Regions from separate parts of the Bacillus sp. D48C genome, predicted to be linked through region 2. Evidence: riboswitches for the same ligand, from Rfam matches in the RefSeq annotation. Region 2 holds a riboswitch; each other region holds the start of a gene.
The links. A riboswitch is a leader RNA that binds a small molecule or an ion and turns the genes downstream of it on or off. The one in region 2 is predicted to bind cyclic di-GMP.

Region 1: it holds a riboswitch for cyclic di-GMP, as region 2 does, so the genes downstream of both, ACLBXA_RS23605 (methyl-accepting chemotaxis protein) here and ACLBXA_RS12380 (SpaA isopeptide-forming pilin-related protein) in region 2, are expected to answer to the same signal.
Region 3: it holds a riboswitch for cyclic di-GMP, as region 2 does, so the genes downstream of both, ACLBXA_RS00655 (WxL domain-containing protein) here and ACLBXA_RS12380 (SpaA isopeptide-forming pilin-related protein) in region 2, are expected to answer to the same signal.

Annotation. Positions count from the first base shown of each region.
Region 1 is NZ_JBKFAQ010000012.1:62,982-70,448, reverse strand. It holds gene ACLBXA_RS23610 (non-ribosomal peptide synthetase family protein) at 12-3,593, opposite strand; gene ACLBXA_RS23605 (methyl-accepting chemotaxis protein) at 3,728-5,470, opposite strand; cyclic di-GMP riboswitch class I at 5,605-5,689, opposite strand; gene ACLBXA_RS23600 (anaerobic C4-dicarboxylate transporter family protein) at 5,971-7,284, shown strand; gene thiE (thiamine phosphate synthase) at 7,401-7,467, opposite strand, start outside.
Region 2 is NZ_JBKFAQ010000004.1:114,215-121,681, reverse strand. It holds gene ACLBXA_RS12415 (TetR/AcrR family transcriptional regulator) at 1-441, shown strand, start outside; gene ACLBXA_RS12410 (hypothetical protein) at 444-611, shown strand; gene ACLBXA_RS12405 (PH domain-containing protein) at 691-1,167, shown strand; gene ACLBXA_RS12400 (PH domain-containing protein) at 1,160-2,611, shown strand; gene ACLBXA_RS12395 (DUF975 family protein) at 2,813-3,466, shown strand; gene ACLBXA_RS12390 (hypothetical protein) at 3,691-4,116, shown strand; gene ACLBXA_RS12385 (TetR/AcrR family transcriptional regulator) at 4,568-5,104, shown strand; cyclic di-GMP riboswitch class I at 5,277-5,369, shown strand; gene ACLBXA_RS12380 (SpaA isopeptide-forming pilin-related protein) at 5,430-7,467, shown strand, end outside.
Region 3 is NZ_JBKFAQ010000001.1:108,137-115,603, reverse strand. It holds gene ACLBXA_RS00680 (Nif3-like dinuclear metal center hexameric protein) at 1-24, shown strand, start outside; gene ACLBXA_RS00675 (DUF916 and DUF3324 domain-containing protein) at 407-1,423, opposite strand; gene ACLBXA_RS00670 (WxL domain-containing protein) at 1,533-2,258, opposite strand; gene ACLBXA_RS00665 (WxL domain-containing protein) at 2,326-3,054, opposite strand; gene ACLBXA_RS00660 (hypothetical protein) at 3,091-3,408, opposite strand; gene ACLBXA_RS00655 (WxL domain-containing protein) at 3,448-6,033, opposite strand; cyclic di-GMP riboswitch class I at 6,186-6,274, opposite strand; cyclic di-GMP riboswitch class I at 6,342-6,430, opposite strand; cyclic di-GMP riboswitch class I at 6,499-6,587, opposite strand; gene ACLBXA_RS00650 (ATP-binding protein) at 6,854-7,467, opposite strand, start outside.

The DNA of each region.
Region 1 (7,467 bases), on a different contig from region 2:
AGCATGCATAATCATTTCATTATTTTTGGAAAATAACCAACTTTTTCACCATGAGCTAATAACTGCTGTATAAATTCTTTATTAATTGCTGGTACTTTCAATTCTTTTTTCTTAATCCATTCATTCGTTCTACGCGTACCCATTACAATTTCAGATTGCTGCGCTCCATCTCCTGCAACTTGAGAAGCAATTAACTCTGCTATTACTTCATTTCCCTTTGCTAATTCAAGTCCGGCATTTTCATATTCTGAAAGTGTAACCAGTTCAAGATTGTATCCACACTCTCCAATTAGCTGTATAAATTGTTCAAACTCAATTTGATGTGGATGACAGATGTGCAATGTTTCTCCATCTATTTGTGAATCTTGTACATACGTTACAATTGATTTACTAGCAAAATCAATTGGTGTGAAATCAACTTTCCACTTCACATTTGGTGCTTTTCCAATTAATAGCATTGTTTTAATAAGACGATAAAATGCGTTTCCTTCAATATTTTGTTGGAACGAACCTGTTTCTGAATGACATGCTAAATTACCTGCACGATAAATATTTCCACGCAAACCATTTTTCATTGCTTCACGAACAATGTTTTCCGCTTGTAGTTTACTATTTGAATATACATTCTCTAAGTCTACACTGTAATTAAAATCACCAGTTTTCATGTATGTATCCCATTGATCTACTGCTAATTCTAACGGGATACCAATCGTAGAAATAAAATGGAATGTAGCATCTTTTTCCACTAATGCTAGCATACGGCTAGTTCCTTGGACATTTATATTTTCAAATTGTTTTACATCTCCAAAATGTCTTACATCTGCACCGCAATGAATTATCGTATCCATCTTAGAACTGATGAACATAAATTCTTCTTCGCTCATCCCAAGATACTCTTCTCCCAGATCACCAGCTACGGCCTGTATACGCTGTAACCATTCTTCACATATATCATTAAAGTAAGCTGTTAATGTATCTATAATTCTTTGCTGCACATCTTTGGTTGGTCTTACTAAACAATAAATAGTAGCAGATGTATCTCTCAGCAATTCATATAATATGTGTGATCCTAAATAACCAGTAGCTCCTGTTAAAAAGACATTTGAAATCTGGGTTTCTTCCAAAACGTTTGCATACGTAATAGTATCCGGTTCGTGAATCACTTTATATTCACGAAATACTTCTTCTTTCTCTACTTTTACTTCTCGCTCAATTCGAGCTAATCCATATATCGTTCTTTCTTTAAAGAAATCTTGAATTGTTAAATGTGAGAAATCTTCTTTTAACAATGTTAAGACTCGTAATACTTTCAATGAATGTCCACCAATTGTAAAGAAATCATCATGCACTCCAACTTTTGAAATTCCTAATACTTCCGCCCAAGCGCGCGCTATTTGTTTTTCTGCTTTATTAGAAGGTGCAACATATTCTTGTAGACGAACCGGTTCATACTTTTCTTCTAACTGAGCTAACTTCTTAACATCAATCTTTTTATTAGGTGTAAGTGGTAATTCATTAATATAAATTAGTTTAGATGGCACCATATAATCTGGTAATTGCTCTTGTAACTGATAAACTAATTCTGGTATTTCTTTTTTATTTAAAGTTGTATAGAACGCGATTAAATATTGGCTACCTTCCTTACTCTTCTTAGCAAAAACAGCATTTTCTTTTATATTATGATTTTGAGAAATTTTACTTTGGATTTCTCCTAGTTCAATACGATGTCCTCTAATTTTTACTTGATCATCTTTCCGATGTAAAAACTCTATATTTCCATCCTCTAGCAACTTAACAATATCACCTGTTTTATATATATTAACTATAGGATTAAAAGGGTTCGGAATAAAAGCTTCAATTGTTTTATTAGGTTTATTAAAATACCCTTTTGCTAATCCTACTGAATCTATATATAATTCACCAGGTACACCAATTGGACAAAGATTCATATTCTCATCCAAAATCATAACTTGATAATTAGAACATGGTTTACCAATGGGAATACTCGCAACATCCTCATTTAACTGACTAGGTATTTTATAAGTTGTCGTCACTACTGTACATTCTGTCGGTCCGTATACATTATGAATTTCAACATTTGTACCTATTCTTTCTCTCCACAATTTAATAACCTCTACAGGCAACATTTCACCGCCAATCGCAATTCTTTTTAGGGAAGCTAGCTTATATATATCTTCTTCTGCTAAATAAGTTGCTACTTGTCGAACAAAAATTGTTGCTAATGCCAAGATCGAAGTTGCTTTCACTTTATAGATTGCATGTGCAAATGCTTCTACAGACAATCGCTCTTCCTCTAATAATACATACAAGTTTCCTCCACAGAATAAAGAAGCAAATGACTCCCATACAGAAGCATCGAAACTAAAGGAAGGAAATTGGGCAAATACATCCTCTTCTGTCAATTCATATTGCTTTTGCATCCAAATGTACAGATTAACAACGCCTCTATGTGCTAACATCGTTCCCTTTGGATTCCCTGTTGAACCAGATGTATAAATCATATAAGCTACATCATCACAATGAATAGACAACTTTACATCTATATCTTCACAAGTTTCACTATCATACATTGAAACTGTTTGAACCCCATCACATGTTATAGGCGTCTCTTTCATCAATATAACTTTCGCTTGGCTATCTTGAATAATGTACTGTATTCTACTTTCCGGATAATCTGGATCAATCGGAACATACGCTGCACCAGCTTTTAATATAGCTACCATACTTACTACTGTGTCTATGCTACGTTTCATAAATATTCCAACATAGTCTCCTAATTGGACGCCGTTTTTAATTAACATATGAGCTATTTGATTACTTTTTTTATTTAGCTCCTCATAAGTTAAAGTACCTTCCCTTGAAGATAAAGCTATACGATTTGGAAATTGAGTAACAGTATTATAGAACATATCGACGATACTTTTCTCAGGATATACTGCTGTCGTATCATTCACTTGACTATAAAGTGCCATCTCGGCCTCTGTAATAACATTAAAATCATTTATATAATTATTATTATTTTGTAATGTATTGATTAAAACACCTTTTATTTGTTGTGCATAACGAGTAATCGTTGTCTCTTTCCAATTAACACTATTAAATATTATTTCTACGCTTTGCATATTTTTACTGAATACAAATTGTAATGTATTCGTGTCTTGTAGCTCATAATATGTTTCACCAATAATAATAGGTGACATTTCATATAATGTATTACCGTTTTGAAACTCTTCTATTTCTTCCTCATTCATTTCTTTAATTTGTTCCAGTTGCTCTTCAATCTGTAAATTCAAACTTTCATAGGAGAGAAAATTAGAAATTTCAATAGTAATCGGAAATAAACTTCCTCTTACATGATAAAGCACGACAATATGTTTTTCTTTAGAAATATGATATAACCACGTTGCAGTCGCTCCTATTAAATCTACAATGTGAGTCAAATTTGGAAATAGTTCAGTTTTTCTTTTTACCCCAAATTCTGTTCCTTGAACATCTTTAGGTATTTTAATACTTCCTTCTACTTTTCCTAAAAATTCTTTTACCATCTCATTATAAGAAATTGCTAATTTCATATTTATGTAAATTCCTCTCTCAAATATAATAAAGGTGTGAAAATTCACACCTTTTTCATCCCTTATTAACGGGCAAATTAGTTCAATTCATAATCAAAGGGGGATCCCCCTTCGATTAGAATTGATCTTTCTTCTTATTCACTTTTAAACTCACCAATTAGCTCTTGTAATTCCTGAGAAAGCCAACTTAAAGAAGTCGCTAATTCTGCAATATCTTGTACTGATATTTCTTGCTCTTTCATGCTTTCTTCAACATTACTACTGCTGTTGGCATAAGTATTTGCAATATGTGATAATTCATTTACGACTTGAACAATATTCTGGCTATTTTGTAAAATGTCACTCGAATTACCAGAGACAGCTTTTACTTGATCTGTAACAGATTGCGCTGATTTTGAAATTTTTTCAAAGAAATCTCCACTACTTTGAACAAGTGAAATTCCAGTTTCTACTTCTTTTGAACCTTTTTGCATTGAAACTACAGCATCTTCTGTCTCAGCTTGTGTTTCACCAATTAATTTCGCTATATCTTTTGCAGACGCTTCAGTTTGTTCTGCTAATTTTCGTACTTCATCAGCAACAACTGCAAACCCTCTTCCAGCTGCTCCAGCACGTGAAGCCTCAATAGAAGCATTTAAAGCTAATAAATTTGTTTGATTTGAAATACCTGTAATTACAGTTACGATATCACTAATTTCTTTTGACCTTGTTTCTAACGAATAAATGATGGAAGATAAATCCTGTACTGCATTTTGGATTAAACTCATTTGATTAATAATTTGTCCAATCACTTCATTACCTTCAATTGAATGTTGCTCCATACCTTCAGAAGCAACCGCAACTTGTTTTGCAGCCCCAGTTATCTCTTCTACCTTATCTTCCATTCCATGTACAATTCCTAAACATTGTTGTACTGAAGTTTTTTGAGACTGTGCCCCTACTCTTAAACCTTCAATAGAACTTGCAATCTCTTGAACTGCCATACTGTTTTCCTCTGTACTCGCCGACAATTCTTGTGAAGAAGAAGAAACTTGCTCAGCAGTTTGCCTTACTTTATCTATAATCCCTTTAAATTTTTCAATCGTGTTATTGAAATAAACATTAATAATTCCAATATCATCTGGTCTTTCTTTTAATTTAATACTTAAATCACCTTCACCAATTTTACGTAATCCTTCTCGTAAATCTTTTAATGGAGCTAGCGAGTGACGCACGATAAAGAATTGAGTAATAGTCGCAATTGCTAATGAAATAATGATAAAGAGTAAGCCCTGTATCATAAACTTCTCTTTTGTAATAGGAACAATGGAAGCATCTAAGTCAGCCGCAATAATTGCAACAATATTGTTTTCTCCATCTGTAATTGGTTCTAATATTGTCACCCACGAACCTATTTCATCTTCATATACTTCTGTCATTTGGGCCTTTTTCGTATCAATGACCTTATCGTACGCCTTCATCCAATGAGCGGGTTGTTCATAATAATCTCCCGGCTTTATAGGGAATGCATTTGTTAACTCTGTAGTCAAACCAACGAGTTGTAATTCCCGCTTTTCATTCGGCTTTGCTCCTGTAACATACGTTTGTCCAACACTTTTCAATTCTTTTGACACTTCATCTAATTTCTCTGTTAACTTTTCTTTTTTCACTTTTTCGGCTGTAGGATCTTTCGCCATGTCTCTAACTAATTCTACATCCAATTTTTTCAACACTATTTCTCCTGTTTCAATAGACTGTCTTTCAAATAAAGACATCATACTATTTTGAAACATGTTGAAACTTAACGCACCCATACTTCCAACAAGTGTCAAAATAACTAATACGGTTAATAAGACGTTCTTTTGAAGGAACGATAACTTATGCCAATATTTTTTCATTAATATCCACCTTCCTTAATGATTCTAAACAAAAAAACAAAATATATGAATATTTTGTTTAAAGATGTTTCTCAATATGTTCGAGAATAAAAAAAAGCCAATGTAAAAGCATTGGCCAAGACCAACCCTATCCGTCCGGTAACTGGCTAGCATAGCCTTTCGACCTTAGCTCCTGTAGTTTTGCGTCCTCATGTTTCCATCAGTTTGCCTTTCTCGCTGAACGAGTTGAACGATATGGGAGTTCTATGAGAATCATATATTCTCTATCAAAGGTTACAACATATAAATCAAAATGTCTACTTATTTAGAGATATAAATACAAATTTTTAACGAATTGCTTTTTCGAAATAATTTCAAAAAGTACGTGAATGTTACTTTTTTTGTGTTATATAATAAAAAATGTATAAATAACAAGGATTTCTTCGGGTATTTATTTAATTTTCATTCAAATTAAACTATTCGAATATATCTTAACTAATGAATTTCGGAGGTAGTTTATCATGTTTTGGCTACAATTTCTTACCTTGTTACTCTGTATTTTTATTGGTGCACGCCTAGGCGGAGTTGGTTTAGGAGTAATGGGTGGAGTTGGTATGGCAATACTCGTTTTTGTCTTCCACTTACAACCAACCGCGCCTCCTATCGATGTAATGCTTATGATTTTGGCAGTAATTACAGCCGCTGGTGCTTTGCAAGCTGCTGGAGGAATGGACTATCTTGTTCACCTAGCTGAAAAAGCATTACGAAAAAATCCAAAGCGTATTACTTTTTTTGCTCCAATTGTTACTTATTTATTCACACTATGTGCAGGTACTGGTCACGTTGCCTATTCTGTACTTCCTGTTATTGCAGAAGTCTCTCGTGAATCAGGGGTTAGACCGGAACGCCCAATGTCGATTGCCGTAATCGCTTCTCAACAAGCAATTACAGCTAGCCCAATTTCAGCTGCCACAGTTGCTCTTTTAGCAATGTTAGCTGACTATAAAATCACTTTATTAGATATTTTAAAAGTGAGTATTCCTTCTACTTTCATTGCTTGTATGTTAGCAGCATTCGTTGCTAGTAAGATGGGAAAAGAATTAAATGAAGACCCTGAATACTTAAAACGATTAAAAGAAGGAATGATTCCTAAGCTTGAAGAGAAAAAAGAATTTGTAGGTGTAAAGGGCGCCAAATTATCAGTTATCCTTTTCCTTGTAGGAACCTTCCTTGTTGTACTTCTTGGTTCATTTGAAGCACTTCGTCCAGGATGGATAGTTGATGGGAAGTTAGCCCGTCTTTCCATGCCGAACACAATTGAGATGGTTATGTTAACTATCGCGGCTCTTATTATTATTTTCTGTAAACCAAATGTAGAAAGCATTGTGTCTGGTAACGTCTTTAAAGCAGGAGCAACAGCAGTTGTTGCTATTTTCGGTATCGCTTGGATGGGAGATACTTTCTTTAATGGAAACTTAAATATGATTCAAGGATCTATTCAGCATTTAGTAACAAGTGCACCTTGGCTATTTGCCATCGCACTATTCATTCTATCTATTTTACTGTACAGCCAAGCAGCAACAGTACGTGCCTTAATGCCACTTGGACTATCCCTTGGTATTCCACCAGCACTACTGATTGCGATGTTCCCTGCAGTAAACGGATATTTCTTCATTCCAAACTACGGGACAATCGTTGCTGCCATTAACTTTGACCGTACTGGTACAACAGGTATCGGTAAATACGTATTAAATCATAGCTTTATGATTCCAGGCTTAATTGCAACATTTACTTCTATCGGAATTGGAATGCTTTTAATTTCTATTATGTTTTAAAGAAAAAGCACAAACCCTTATTTAAAAAGGTTTGTGCTTTTTTAATCAAATGTTTGTTTAAATTTTTTGGGCAGTCTACTTCTCGATGTAGCACTTAAAATACTACATGTCCTTTTCTACAAACTTCTCTTTACTTCTTCAGCTAATTTTCTCGTACTTTCATACGCAGATTCAGCTAAACTA
Region 2 (7,467 bases):
TCTTCTAAAGAAGCGTTAGTCGATTTTTTATTTGAAGAGATTTTTTCTGATTATCATTTTGCAAATTACTTCGATAAAGAGCAGTATACGAAAGAAAATTTTGCAGAAAAGCTAATCGCAGATGGTTTACATATGCTCTCTGAGTATGAAGGGCAAGAAGGAATACTACGCGTTATCAATGAATTTATCGTAACTGCATCGCGAAATGAAAAGTATCAGAAACGATTATTTGAAATACAAGAGGATTTCTTACATGGTTTCCACGATTTATTGAAGCAAGGCGCGAGACTGGGCGTTGTGTCACAACATGCAACGGAAGAAAACGCTCATACGCTAGCGCTTGTGATCGATAATATGAGCAATTATATGCTCATGGGATTTCAGTTAAAATATAAAGAAATTTGGATTCGAAATGTGAAAAGCGTCATGAAGGAGGAGTAAAAATGAAAATGCAAAAAAACTGGTGGCTCGGTTTTCTTGGATTCATTGGAGTTTATAAAATTCCAGGCATGATAGAGGCTTTTCAAGCAGATGGAAGTTGGATGAAGTTAATCGGTTTTATTTGGCTACTTTGGTTCGGATATTTTATTCCAGAGAGGAAAGAAGATTAAATTTTAATTTTCTGTAAAGTTATGTAAAATATAGATTAAGAGTATTCGTATATTAGATTACTAGATTTGGAGTGGTTACATGGATCCATTGAAAAATGAAATTAACCCTGACATGGTCAAAGTGTGGAAAATTCGTGCTGTAATTGAAGAAGGGATCGGTATACTCGTCATTTTAGCTTACCTTTTCCTCATGATAAAGTTTGATTGGTGGGCGTGGATTTTGTATGTGATGATTGGGCTAACAGTTGTGTTCGCGCCATTTTCGTACTTCTTATTCCCGAAACTACGTCAACGTTATTACAGCTACCAACTAAATGAAGAAGAACTTGAAATTCAGCATGGTCTTTTCGTCGTAAAGCGCGTATTAGTACCGATGATTCGTGTGCAGCACGTTACGATTGAACAAGGACCAATTATGAGAAAATACGGATTAGCAGAATTACACATTTCAACAGCAGCAACTTCTCACAGCATTCCAGGCTTAACGATGTATGAAGCAGAAATGTTGAAAACGAAAATCGCAGAATTAGCGAAAGTGAGTGATGAGGATGTATAAGAGGCAGCATCCAATCACGATGTTATTAGAATTGAAAATAACAGATTTTATACCACTCATTATTTTCATGTTTAGCTTAAACGGAAAATTCCCGTTTTGGTATTTAATTCCCGCAGCATTTGGTTTACTCACCGTTTTTTCAGCATTTGAAAAATGGTATTACACAACATATTGGGTTGAAAATAACGTATTACATGTGAAAAAAGGTCTCTTCGTGAAAAAGGAGAGCTACTTAAATAAAGAACGTGTTCAAACGATTAATACAAGTTCTAACGTACTATATCAAATGCTCGGTTTGAAAAAAATTCAGATTGAAACAGCTGGTGGGGGCGATGAAGCAGAAGTTAGCTTAGCTGGTATTACGGCAGAAGAAGCGGCGGAGCTTATTGCTTTGCTAAATGAGCCAACTCCAGAAGTGAAAGCAGAAGGAACGTTAGACGAAGCAACAGAAAATGTAGTAGAAAAAGCAATTGTTACAGAGGAAAAACAAACGACAGAATATAAATTAACTTGGAAAGAGATTTTATTAGCATCTGTTACATCTGGTCAATTTGGACTATTATTCTCTTTAATCTTTTTCGTTTATCACCAAGTAGATGAGTACATTCCGAAATGGATAGAGAATGGCGTAAAGTCGTATGTAATGGAACATGATATATATGGCTGGATTTTCATGGTAGCCATTTTACTCGTTCTTTCTTGGATTATATCTACAATCGGTTACGCGTTAAAACATGGCGATTTCACAGTGAATCGAAGAAATGACGAAGTTCGCATTTCACAAGGATTACTTGAGAAAAAAGAGCTCGTACTAAAATTGCATCGTATTCAAGGTATTACGATAAAAGAAAGTATTTTACGCCAACCATTCGGTTATTGTGCTGTGCAAGTAGAAGTCATTCAAAGTAAAGGAATGAGTGACGAAAAAGAAAAGGTTACACTGCACCCAATCATTCGAAAAGATCGAGTACAACAGTTACTCGCCCATTTACAATTACCATACGAACTGAATGCAAACATTATTGCATTACCAAAAGCAGCATTACGCCGCTATCTCATTGATAGTTTCATTTTCTTCGCAATGCTAGCAATCCCGTTTATTGGAATAAGTATATACTCTGAAAAGCACTTCATCATGTGGGCATTAATTCCGCTCGCAATCCTTATCTTTACACTTGGATACGCAACATTTAAAACAAATGGTTACAGTGTTAACGGAGAACAAATTACACTTGTCTATCGTAGCGTCGGAAAATACACAGGACTTATTAGAAGAAGACACGTCCAATCAATGGAGAAGACACAATCATATTTCCAGCGCCGCGCGGATTTATGTACGTATAAGTTTTCTAGTGCATCATCTAGTTATAAAATAGAGCATACGAGAGTAGAAGACGCGGAGAGAATGCAGGATTGGTATAAGAAGAGAATGAGGGAGGAATAATTTGAGAAAGCTTGCCTATTATGAAGGGCAGGCTTTTTTTGTTATAAGGAAATGAGTGGTTTAAGTGATAGAGCAGTACAACTACAGCACACATGTATTAATATGTATGAAAAAAGGTAATATTCTTCTATTTTAGAGGAATCTGTGGAATTTTTGATATAAATGGTATACTAAAATATAAATAGTATTAGGAGGTTATATATGATAAGTCAGTTGAAAAGAGAAGCACTTGATGCATTAAAAGGAAGATGGGGATTAGCGGTAGGGGCAACTTTATTAATTGGAATCCTTATTGGAGCTGTTGAAATGCTAACCACAGGTATTTTTTCGATATTTTGGGGTTGGGAAGAAGCAAGTGATTCACTCACAGTAAGTATTATTGTAATGCTTGTTATTGGTCCATTAACAATAGGTGCCTATTATCTTGTTTTAAATGCAATTCGTAGGACTGATGCTCGCATTGGTCATATATTTAGATGGTTTAGCGATGGAAGTAAGTTGATGAAGTCGTTTTTAACATATTTACTAATGTATGTATACTTGACTCTATGGACATTACTTCTTATTATTCCAGGTATTATTAAATCATTTTCTTATTCTATGACATATTTTATTTTGAATGATCATCCAGAATATACAGCGAATCAAGCGATTACTGAGAGTCGTCATATGATGAATGGACATAAAATGGATTACTTTTTACTATGCTTAAGTTTCTTAGGCTGGTTCATATTAAGTATTCTTACTATAGGAATCGGTTTCTTATGGTTAGTACCTTATTTCTACTCGACATCGGCAGCATTTTATGAAGAGATTTCAAAAGAATATTATAAAAAAGAGAGCACTACTTTCTAATAAAACATATAAACTATCTACCCTAAAGAATGTAGGGAGCAGATAGCAGATGGTTTAGGTGTTTTGATATTTGTCCTATTTTCGGGATTCACTTCAGGATAAGGTATAGATTTTTATATAGAAATGCTTCCCTCTATGTTTTATCATAGAGGGTTATTTTTTTATGTAAAAATGATAGGAAATAATGAATAATATATGTAAAGAAAAAAGCGAGGTGAATGAGAGTGAGCAAATTTTTAATACCGTATTCATTTTCTATATTAAGTTTCTTTATTTCAGCAACAGCACTTGATTTATATGATAGGATGGGAAACGATAGTGAGCTGGTTTCGCCGAACATAATTGGAAAGATAATTCAATCTACTGCGCAAATGGGAGTCCTTACATTGTATTTCGGAGTACCTATTATTTTAGGTGGCTGTCTACTTGGTGAGCTATTGTTTAGAGGTATCATTTTACGATTTAAACTAAGCTATATTATATCTTTATTATTATATCTATTTTTAGCTTTTAGTATTGTTTTCGTAACGGTAGGCATTCCAACTACATATGAAGATTCTAATACATTTTTCATAGGGATAACTATGATTTGTGCTGTTACATTCTTTGTGAGTCGGAATATATGGGAAAACAAGTTAATAATGGAGTGACAAAATGAAATACACCTGTCCATGTTGCGGATATAAAGTTTCACTTTATTGGATCAGTTAGAAAACCGACTAGTGAAGATGTGAAGGATGCTAGTTGGCCGCGAATTTGTTAAGTAAAATGTTATTACTCGATTCGATGGGAGTAATAACATTTTTTATTTAATGCTGAAAGAATTACTGCCGTCTTATAAAGTAATAAGAAGGACTACATCGGTAAATTTTATTGATGGATATATTAGGAATGAATACAAAAGTATAGATGTATAGTCGACTTTGTGTATTTAATGTTATCATATTGAATGATATGGAAATTTTTAATAGAATAAGTAACTAAAAATTCAAAGGTAATGAAGCTTTTGTTGTATAAAGAAAATACTTAGTAGTAATCAACAATATTAAAAATAAGATTCGTATTTATATAAATTTAGTAGAAATGGGGTTTTAAAAAGGAATGAGTATCAGCATAACGCGGCAAAAGATTTTGGCGGCCGCTTCTCAAATTGTGCAATGTAAAGGGGTTGCTAAATTAACCTTAGAAGCAGTGGCAAAAGAGGCGGGTGTAAGTAAAGGTGGATTATTGTATCACTTTGCAAATAAAGAAGCTTTAATAGAAGGTATGATAGTCAGAGGGATAGAGGATTATGAGGGCGCTATTTACAATAAAGTAGCGGAAGACTCAGAGAGGAAAGGGAGATGGGTTCGCTCTTTTGTAGAGGAAAGATTAAGTAATGAGAGAAGAACAGAAGAGTTGTCTAGTAGTATGATGGCAGCATTCATGTTAAAACCTGAATTACTTGAGCCATTACAACAATCATTTCAGCAACTGCAAAAGAATATAGAAAACGATGAGATAGATTCAGTTTGTGCAACAATTATTAGATTAGCAGCAGATGGATTATGGTATTCGGAATATTTAGGGGTTGGCAGACTAAGCCCCGAGTTAAGAGAAAAAGTGATTCAAGCTCTTATTGATAATTCATATAAATAGAATATACGAACTATATAATACGAAAACAATTCACCATTACTTATTTAATGTAGTGGTGAATTGTTTTTTTTATTAGAAAAATAGAACAATTTTATAGAGTATTGAATTATAACCGTCCAGACGGTATAGTAATATTTGGTTTAAGAGGAAAATGAAACAAAAAAAGAATAAAAGATATTTTTAGCACACTATTCGAAAGGATAGGCCGCAAAGCTTAGAGTCTACGGTAATACATATTGGTTACTAAGATCGTCTGGTTGCACATTTTTGATGCAACCGGACGGTCTTTTTTTGTTATATAAATATAAAAAAATAGGAGGGAACTATGCAAATGAAAAGTACTAAAAGGCATATTTCAATGGTTTCATTAGTTTTTCTAGTATTATTTTCAGTGCTGAATGTGTGGGCTCCAGTTATTCAAGCTGCTGTGATGAAAAGTCCAGTGGACGAAATTAATATTTCCCGTACTGATGGCACGACATCTGAACCGTATCAAGCCTCAGATGGTATGAAAGTAGAAGTGAAGTGGTCAGCTAAAGAAAAAATAAAAAGTGGAGATCAATTCACAATTGATATGCCAAAAGAGTTTCGAAAAGACCTTATGAATATGAGTTTTCCTTTAAAAGATGCTGAAGGAAAAACAGTTGGTACATGTGAGATGAAAAAGGGTCTATTAACGTGTACTATGGGTGATTACGTAGAAGGAAAGAATAACATTAAAGGCTCTTTATTCGTAGAATTCTACTTTGGTCTAGAAGCATATGATGGTGTTAAAGAAATTCCATTAGAATTTAACGTTGATGGTCAAATCGTCAATAAAGAAGTAAGTGTAAATAATACGACAGAGAGACCGAAGCCACAGCCCAATACGGAAAATTTATTGAAATGGGGTTCTTATAATCAAGAAGATCCTTCAATTGCTGATTGGCTTGTATACGTAAATGCAACTGGAACAGAAATGCAAGATCTTAAATTAACAGATACATTAGGACCTGGGCATGAGTTAATTACAGACAGCGTAGTATTAGAAGAGGCTGTATTTGAAGATGGTTATGCACCAACAAATATTAAGCCAGCAGATTTATCTAACATTAAAATAAATGCAACGAAGACTGGATTTACAATTGAGTTTCCAGACAGTTCAAAAGGTTATATTTTAAGATATAAAACAAAGGTTACAAATCCTGCTGCAAAGCCTCATAAAAATACTGTGAAATTAGAAGGTAAAAATATTAAAACTGAAGAAAAAGTAGGACAAGTATTTGTAAGTGGTGGAGGAGGATCCGGTTCAGGTGACAATAATCCACCTAGCATTGAAAAAAATATAGTTGATGAGAATGGCAAGCTTGTAGAGAATGAGCAGTTAACACAAATGGATCAAGTTATTCAATACCAAGTTGGTACACATATACCGAACGATCCTCCTAAATACACATCTATGGTAATTAGTGATGATTTAGAAGATGTTTTAGAAGTATTAGAGGCAAAAGTGTATGATCAAAATGGCCAAGATATTACTTCTAAAGGAACGTTAAATATAGATAAACAAAGAAGTGAAGTAACATTTACGTTTGGTGAGAGTTTTGACTATAAGTCATATGAAGACCAGATAATCAATCTCAGTATCAAGGCGAAAATAAAAAATAATGCAGACTTATCTTCTTACGTAGATAAGAAGATTCCTAATAAAGCGGAATTGCATTTTGATGATAAAACATTAACATCAAAAGAAGTAACTATTACGCCGCCTGAAGCTCCAAAAGATGGTACAGTACTGATTCATAAAACAGATTCTGAGAATCCGAATAAAGGGTTAAAAGGTGCCGAATTTGAAGTTCGAAATAGTGCAAATGAAGTTGTTGCAAAACTAAAAACGGACGAAAAAGGTTTTTCAGTACCTCAAACTTTAGCTCCTGGGACGTATAAAGTTTATGAAACAGTAGCACCAGAAGGATATCAAAAATTAACAAGCCCAGTAGAGGTTACACTTCAAGCTGGAGAAACAAAAACAATTGAAATTAAAAATACTATGCAAAAGGGTCAAATTGAAGTAAAGAAAATTGATTCGGAAAATGGTGAAAAACCATTGGAAAATGCAGAGTTTGATATAGTAAAAGACGGTGTAGTAGTCGAACATATTGTTACAGATAAAGATGGTAAGGCAATCTCTAAACCGTTAGCACCAGGAAAATATATTTTAAAAGAAACAAAAGCACCTGAAGGCTACCAATTAAAAGAAACAGAGTTGGAAGTAAATGTAACAGGGGACGGCATATTCCCAATACAAGTGGAAAATGCAATGGTAGACAAAGGGAATATAGAAATTACAAAAGTGGACAAAGAAAACGGGGCAGTATTAGCCG
Region 3 (7,467 bases), on a different contig from region 2:
CCTCAGGAGAAATGGTGGCTCTAACGCTATCATTTTTAAATTTATATACACAATACAATTGACCACAGAAAAATAGATAAATGAGAAAGTACATGTACCAACGTAAATGCTTTCGTTGTGCCAGAAAACGAACCTACTGTTAGCACCGAATTTACTGGTGCTAACAGTATTACAGCTGGAAACCTATTTTTGAGAGAGTATACAACCCCTCTTTATATTCATGCTGCAAGTGCTGTATACTCTGTTTTTCTCATTACTGATATATAGCAATTCATTCCATAAAAAAAGACCCGAGATTCGGGTCAACAAATAGAAATATAAATGAACTACAACAAATAACAGACAAAGCCATTATATATTTTTCATAGTAAAACATCCATTATTTTCTTTTTACACTATCAATATATTATTTTTCGTTATCGTCCTCTTTTTTAGAACGTCTACCTAAGAAGAACACAAGAACTAATAATATAATTACCAGTAGTACTCCGCCGATAATGTAATATAGCGTGTAGTCTTTTTTCGCTTCTACCGCTGTATCATTTAACTTATCGGCTGTCTTTCCTTCAATTGTAAATTTCTTCGTCCATTCCCACTTTTGATCGCCATCAGTGGCTTTCACTTCTACTCGGTACATTCCTGGATCAAACGCTTTGTTTTCCCAGCTAATAGCGTAATCAAAGTTTGAGTTTGGCGCCATTCTTAAATTTTCTTTTTTCGCTTCAAATAAAACGTCTGTACCTTTTTCTTTATATACCTTTGCATCAACACTTAAATTTTTTAACATTGCTGGCTTTACGTTTTGTAAATTTGCAGTAACAACGTTACGCCCGTTAATTTGTGTTGGCTTTACTTCGTTTAATTTCATGTCTGGTTTTACTTCAGCATCCGTCTCTTTTAAAACAACGCCAATTGCGTATGCATATTTATTTTCAATTTGCACACCTTCATCTTTTTTCTTTGCATTCTCATCTTCTTTTTCTTTAAAGTATAAACCACCTAAAATAACACCATCAAACGACTCACTTGGCATTTCCAAGTTTATATCAACTGTCACTATGCTGTTAGCTGGGACTTTCGTTTCTTTTGGCATTTTAGCAATTTTAGAAAACGGATATTTCAAAGTAGAATCCGTTTTTGGTTCTACTGTACTATAATCTGTAATACCATTGCTATTCGTAATTGCTGTATTAGCAAACGATTCTACCACAACTTCTTTATTCGTATCATTTTTCATTTGGACTTGAATTGTTTGCTTTTGTCCAGGTTGCATTTTCAAATCAAAATACGTTTGATTTTTATCAATTTGATTTTCTGGTATAACTGCTGTCACAGCGAATTTCATTTCAGCCGTATATACTGAAAAAGCGTTTACCATGAAGAATGTAATTAATAGTAAGCTAGTAAATAGTTTTTTTACCATCTCTTATGTAGTCCCCTTCATATCCATTTTATAGACAAGAAAGAGATAAGGTTAAAGCCATTCCCTTATCTCTTCTCATTTTCCTCTTTTATCTTAAAATTCCTCTTACTTACATAGGAGCGTCTGTTAGTTCCCAAGTTAGTGAAGTTGTGTATTGTGTTTGTTCTTTTTTCGTTTTACCTGGTACAGATAACTCTACGCTTTGTTTCGCTTCTGTTGCATCTTTACCAAACGTATTTACCCATGTACCCATACCTTGGTTTTCTTTTGCATCGATTAAATCAGATGCTGCACCACTTGGATTTAATGTGATAGATTGTTCTGCTGTTGGTGCGTCGCTACCTGCGTTTGATTTCAAAGCTGAATTTTTTAATGTTAATGCTGCACCATCCAACGCTTTATCATCTGCAGTTTTGAATTGACCATTTTGTTTTACTGTTAAATGCCATCCAGCATTTGTACCACGATTATCTGTTACTTGAACGTAGTTCGGCACGTCAATTACAGAACCGTCTACTTTTTTCTTTACTTTATCTAATTCTGCAAAGTAGATTTCGTTATTCCCTGATGCTTTTTGTGTTTTAAAGTTGAAGTTAGATACATAATCAATACTTAGTGGACCATCTGTACCTTTTTTATCTGGATCAACTGGATCTACAGTTTCATCTGGATTCTCTGGATTAACAACATCAATTTTATCTGTATTTTTCTCGAATTTAATAAATGCTTTTGAGTCTAATTTCCCGCCATCTTTCTCAGCTGCAAATGCAGACGTCCCTACTGATACTGATGATAATGTTACCGCTCCAATTAATGCTATTTTTGCTAGTTTCATAGTTTTATACCCCTTTATAATCATTTTTTAAAATTCAGTCATTCTTAATTTTCAATCTTGTATAAGCTTAGTTTGGTGTATCTTCTAAAGTCCAAGTTAACTCAGCTGAATATTTCGCACCTTTTTCTTTCGCCGTCGTACCTGGTACGAATAAGCTCACACTCTGTTTACCTTGTTCTGTTCCTTTACCAAATGCAGTCGTCCAATCACCCATACCTTTATTCTTTGCGGCAGTAGTAATTTCCACCGCATCTCCACCTGGAGCTAGCGTTACTTTATTTTTAAATGTTGTAGGTGCATATTGTGCATCAGTTACAGAATTTACAGCTGGGTTACTTAAGCTTAAAGCTGCATTTGTTAACTCACTATTACCACTTTTAAATTGTGCATTTTGCTTTACTTTCAATTTCCATCCTGCATTTGTACCACGGTTATCTGTTACAGATACGAAGTTAGGTACTTCAACTGTTTTGCTCCCTTGTTTCACTTTATCCAATTTTGCAAAGTACGTTTGATCATTACCAGAGATAACTTGCTCGCCGAAGTGTAAGTTAGAAACGTAGTTAATACTTAATGGACCTTTTGTTCCTTTTTCATGGTCATCAGGGTTCTCTGGTGTAACTTTTTCATTTGGATTTTCTGGATTGTTTGGATCTGTTGTGCTTGTATCTTCAATAAACGTTACATCGGTTTTTGATTTCATATTTGCTTTCTCTTCCGCAAATGCTGAAGTTCCTACTGCTGCAACTGATGTTAATGATACTGCACCGATTAATGCTAATTTTGCTAGTTTCATATGTACCTTCCCCTTTTCTCTGTTTTCATCTATTTTTTATTTTGAATACACTTGCTTTCCCCTAATTCTTTTGAATACATATAGAGATAAAACAATCGAAAACAATCCTATATATTGTTTGAAGTCCCGTGTCTGGCCTCCTGTTTTCGGTAAATATTTATCTCCATTTTTATTTTTATCAACTGTCTCTTTTTTTGTATTTATCTTTGTCGGATCAGTTGATGTATTTGGTGTATAGCTATTCGAAAATGTAATACCCGCTTTTGAATTCGTACTTGTAGCCGTTACTACATTTGCCATAAGAAACGGCACACATATAACTGTGGAAACGATAATACCAACTATTTTTTTCATTACTCTCTCCTTTCTAAAATTTATATATTTCATATATTTTTAGAGAGGAGCATCGGTTAATGTCCATTCTAGCTGTCCAGCATATTTTGTATTTGCTTTGACATTCGGCCCTGGTTTTACTTGTAAATGAATTCCCTCGTTTTCCTTCCAATTTAATGAAACCTCCTCGTCGTTTTTAGAAGTATACGAGAATGCTTCTATACTAGAATTACTTAAAGGTGTATCCTTTCCATTTCGTTTGTAAATCAATGCTCCCGTCAATGTGTCATTTTGCGCTGAAGTTAATGGTGTAATTTCCTTTACATATACACTCCATTTTTGCTTTTTAACACGATTATCGGTTACCTTTAAAGAATTTGAAATCGCCTTCGGTGTGTATGTCGTTGTTTTCGATGGAATTGTTACATCTCCAAAGGTAATTTCTTTTGGTACGTCTACTAACTTTAAAGTCCCATCAACGACAGTAACCGGTACTTGAATCTCCGCTTGTACACCTTGCTTCGTTTCAATTACAACCGTTACAGTATGATTCCCTATTGTTTTTGTATCCGGAATATTGATTAACTTCATTACTGATATTGGTTTATCTACATCCAAATTCGTATCTACAGATAAATCTGTCACAAATTTAGAAATATCCATTTTTGTTAAATCTGTTCCTTGCACTACTTTTTGTGGGACTGGTTTCCCAGTCGGAATACCTTTATACCTTATTTTTGCGATTCCATCTCGATTACTATCTTGCCCATTCTTATCGTCATCTAAATAGTTTTTAGCTGACACCGGTATTTCAAGATAACCATCTTTATAATATTTCATTACATCAGCACCTTTTACAGGAGAACCTGTAATTGTCATCTCGTAAATTTTCCCGTTGAATTCTTCTGTTTTTAGCGCATTTGCTTTCGCAACCGCAGTGACCTTATTGTTTTTCCTGCTAATATCAAAGAAGCTACTTACATCATCTCCACTTTCCACATCTTGAATGGAAACATCATTCACAGTAAAATCCTTATTCACTTCACTTTCTAATACAAAAGATTTCGCATAGTGAATATCTTTCGATTGAGCAGGCATATTTTGATATACCTTATAAGAAAGTTGACGGGAATTATCTTCCACGATATCTCCTATTACACTTGGAGCTGGAATTTCAATTTGTGCAATCGCTAATTGGTCGTATGATACATTAACACCTGAAGCATTTAATCTAACTTCTAGCGGTAATTCTGTTAAATTATCAAATGTAATTGTCATATCTGCTTCTGGAGTAGCTACTGGGCCTGCTGTTCCAGAAAACTCTATTTTATTATTCCCTTTGTCTTGATACCTAATTGAACTCGTATCATACACGTATAAATTCGTTAAATGACTACCATCATTACGTAACGTTACATTTTTATAACTATTTATCCTTTTGAAATTCCACATTGCCGTTAATGGTACTTTTTTACTTGTTCCGTGTTCATAAAATTCAAAGGAAGCATTATAAGTTTGTCCTGACCTTCCGTTCCCATATAATTGTAAAAAGTTTTTTGCATCACCTTTAGTTATTGGTGTTTTAACATCTACAGATGAAGCTGTCATAGAGTGAATATTAATACGGACATCAATCCATTTCCCTTGATATTCACCAGCTTTTTTTACTAATACGTACTGTTCTCTATTTGAATTTCTAAATGTATATTGACTTTGACCAGTTCTGTCATTGCTACTACCCTTTACCTCATATGTTACTTGTGGGCTCCAAACAAATCTAAAAGCATATTTACCCGGGATAGAAGGCCCTTCACCTGTTCTATTATTTATTACCTTTACATTTGGATATCTAAGAATACTTGTAACAGGACTAGCAGCTAGTAGAGATTGGCTCTTTAATACCTTCTCAGCTTGAATAGCAGGTAATTCCTGATTATTTTCGTTTACCTTATTGCTCTCTTTTAATTCATTTTCCTTTGATACGAGTTCTTCATTAACCTTTTCTTTCTCTAAAGTATTCGTTTCTTTTGGAACTTCAGCATTAGTAGGCTTTATTTCTTGTTTTTTATTTTCTTCCGATACTTTTACTTTTTCATTTTTTTCTTTTTTCACAACTTCCTCTGAAGCCTTTGGATTTTCATCAGAAATAGCTACATTTAAAGCCTCTTTTTTCTCTACAACATGTAGAGAAGGAGATTCAATTTTCTTTTCATTCCCTTCAAACTTCACTATCGGTTCAAATTTGTACTCTCCAGCTTTTTTCATTTGAATGACTACATATACGTCACCGATAAAATTACTTTGTTCATTCTTTTCAATTTTTACAATGTGATCTTCTGTTACTGAAATGTTTTGAATCGCTTTATTATTTTCATTCATTTTTTTCGTTTCTTCTTCATTAAAGAGCTGCTCATTAGATAATTTCAGCTCGATATTAGCATCTTGTTTATTTGTATTTGTAATCTTTAATACTACATTTTCATCAACTTTTATTTCTTGTTTATCCATATGAACGATAAAACGTCCTTGCTCGTCATTTGTAACCGCATAAACTTTCGTTGCAGAGTAGTCTAGCACACCAACTTGTGTAAATAATATTCCTCCAGCGAGAAGTATACGCCCAAATTTCCCTATTTGATTTTGCAATGTACTTCCCTCCCTCGCTTTTTATGCACAGAATATTCCGAACATTAAATGTATTAATCGACTAAATTTACAATCATAATGTGTATTCTGAAAAAATAAAAAGCCTGGTTGCCTTTTCGATTTTCATATATCACAACATGTGTGAAAATCCAAACTGCAACCAGACTATCATAGTAATTTTCATTACCTTAGACTCTTAGCTTTGCGACCTATCCTTTCGAACAGTGTGCCTATTTATTTTTTTTGAGACAACAAAAAGTCCAGTTGCCTCTTCGATTTTCATACACACAACTATGTGTGAAAATCCAAACTGCAACCAGACTATCATAGTAATTTTCATTACCTTAGACTCTTAGCTTTGCGACCTATTCTTTCGAACAGTGTGCCCATTTATTTTTTTTTAAGAAAACAAAAAGTCCAGTTGCCTCTTCGATTTTCATACATACAACTATGTGTGAAAATCCAAACTGCAACCAGACTATCATAGTAATTTTCATTACTTTAGACTCTTAGCTTTGCGACCTATCCTTTCGAATAGTGTGCCAAATATAGGAATTTATTTATCGTGTTTTGAATATACCATTAAAACCCAAAAAAGAAAATAGTTTTTTTAGAAAAAAATAATTAATTTTTATAGTCTAAATTCCCCCCGGAAAATCCATAATGAAAACTTTCAAAAAACATTTTGATATTAAAAACACATCATACATTCTTTATAGATAAAGTGAAACTTTAATCAGCCCTCACCAATCGGGCTGCCCGGCAAATAGCGGGATAAAATAAAAAAACATCACTTCCAAATAAGTGATGTTTTTTGTAGTTAATGCAGTGGTAACATAACCTCAACCGTCGTTCCAACCCCAACTTCACTTTCAAAACTCATTTTACCGTTGTGATCTTTAATAATTTTTTCTGTAACTACTAAACCTAGACCAGTTCCTGTTTCTTTCGTTGTATAAAAGGCTTCGTTTAACTTTGGAATTTTATCTTTCGGAATGCCGCATCCCTCATCTTTCACTTGAACGATGATTCCTTCTTTTACAGTAACTTTAATCGTAATTGTTCCGCCAACTGACATTGCTTCAATTGCATTTTTAATTAAATTAAAAAAGACCTGTTTTAATCGTTTTTCATCACATGTAATTGATGGTAAGTCTTTACTGTAAATACCTTGTATGTGGACTCCTTGTTTTAAAGCAGGCTTTTCCATAACTCGAATAACATAAGAGATAATTTCTTGTATGTTATGAGTTTCTGATTCTAGTGATTTAGATTTCTCAAATCCACTAAGTTCTGTAGCAATTATATGAATCCGATCTACTTCTTGTTTCATAATATCACTATAAATTTTATCCTCTGGATGCTTGTCTGCTTGTTTATTCACAAGTTTTTTTAAGTTTGCTAAAGGTCTTCTAATCTTATAACCAATAACCG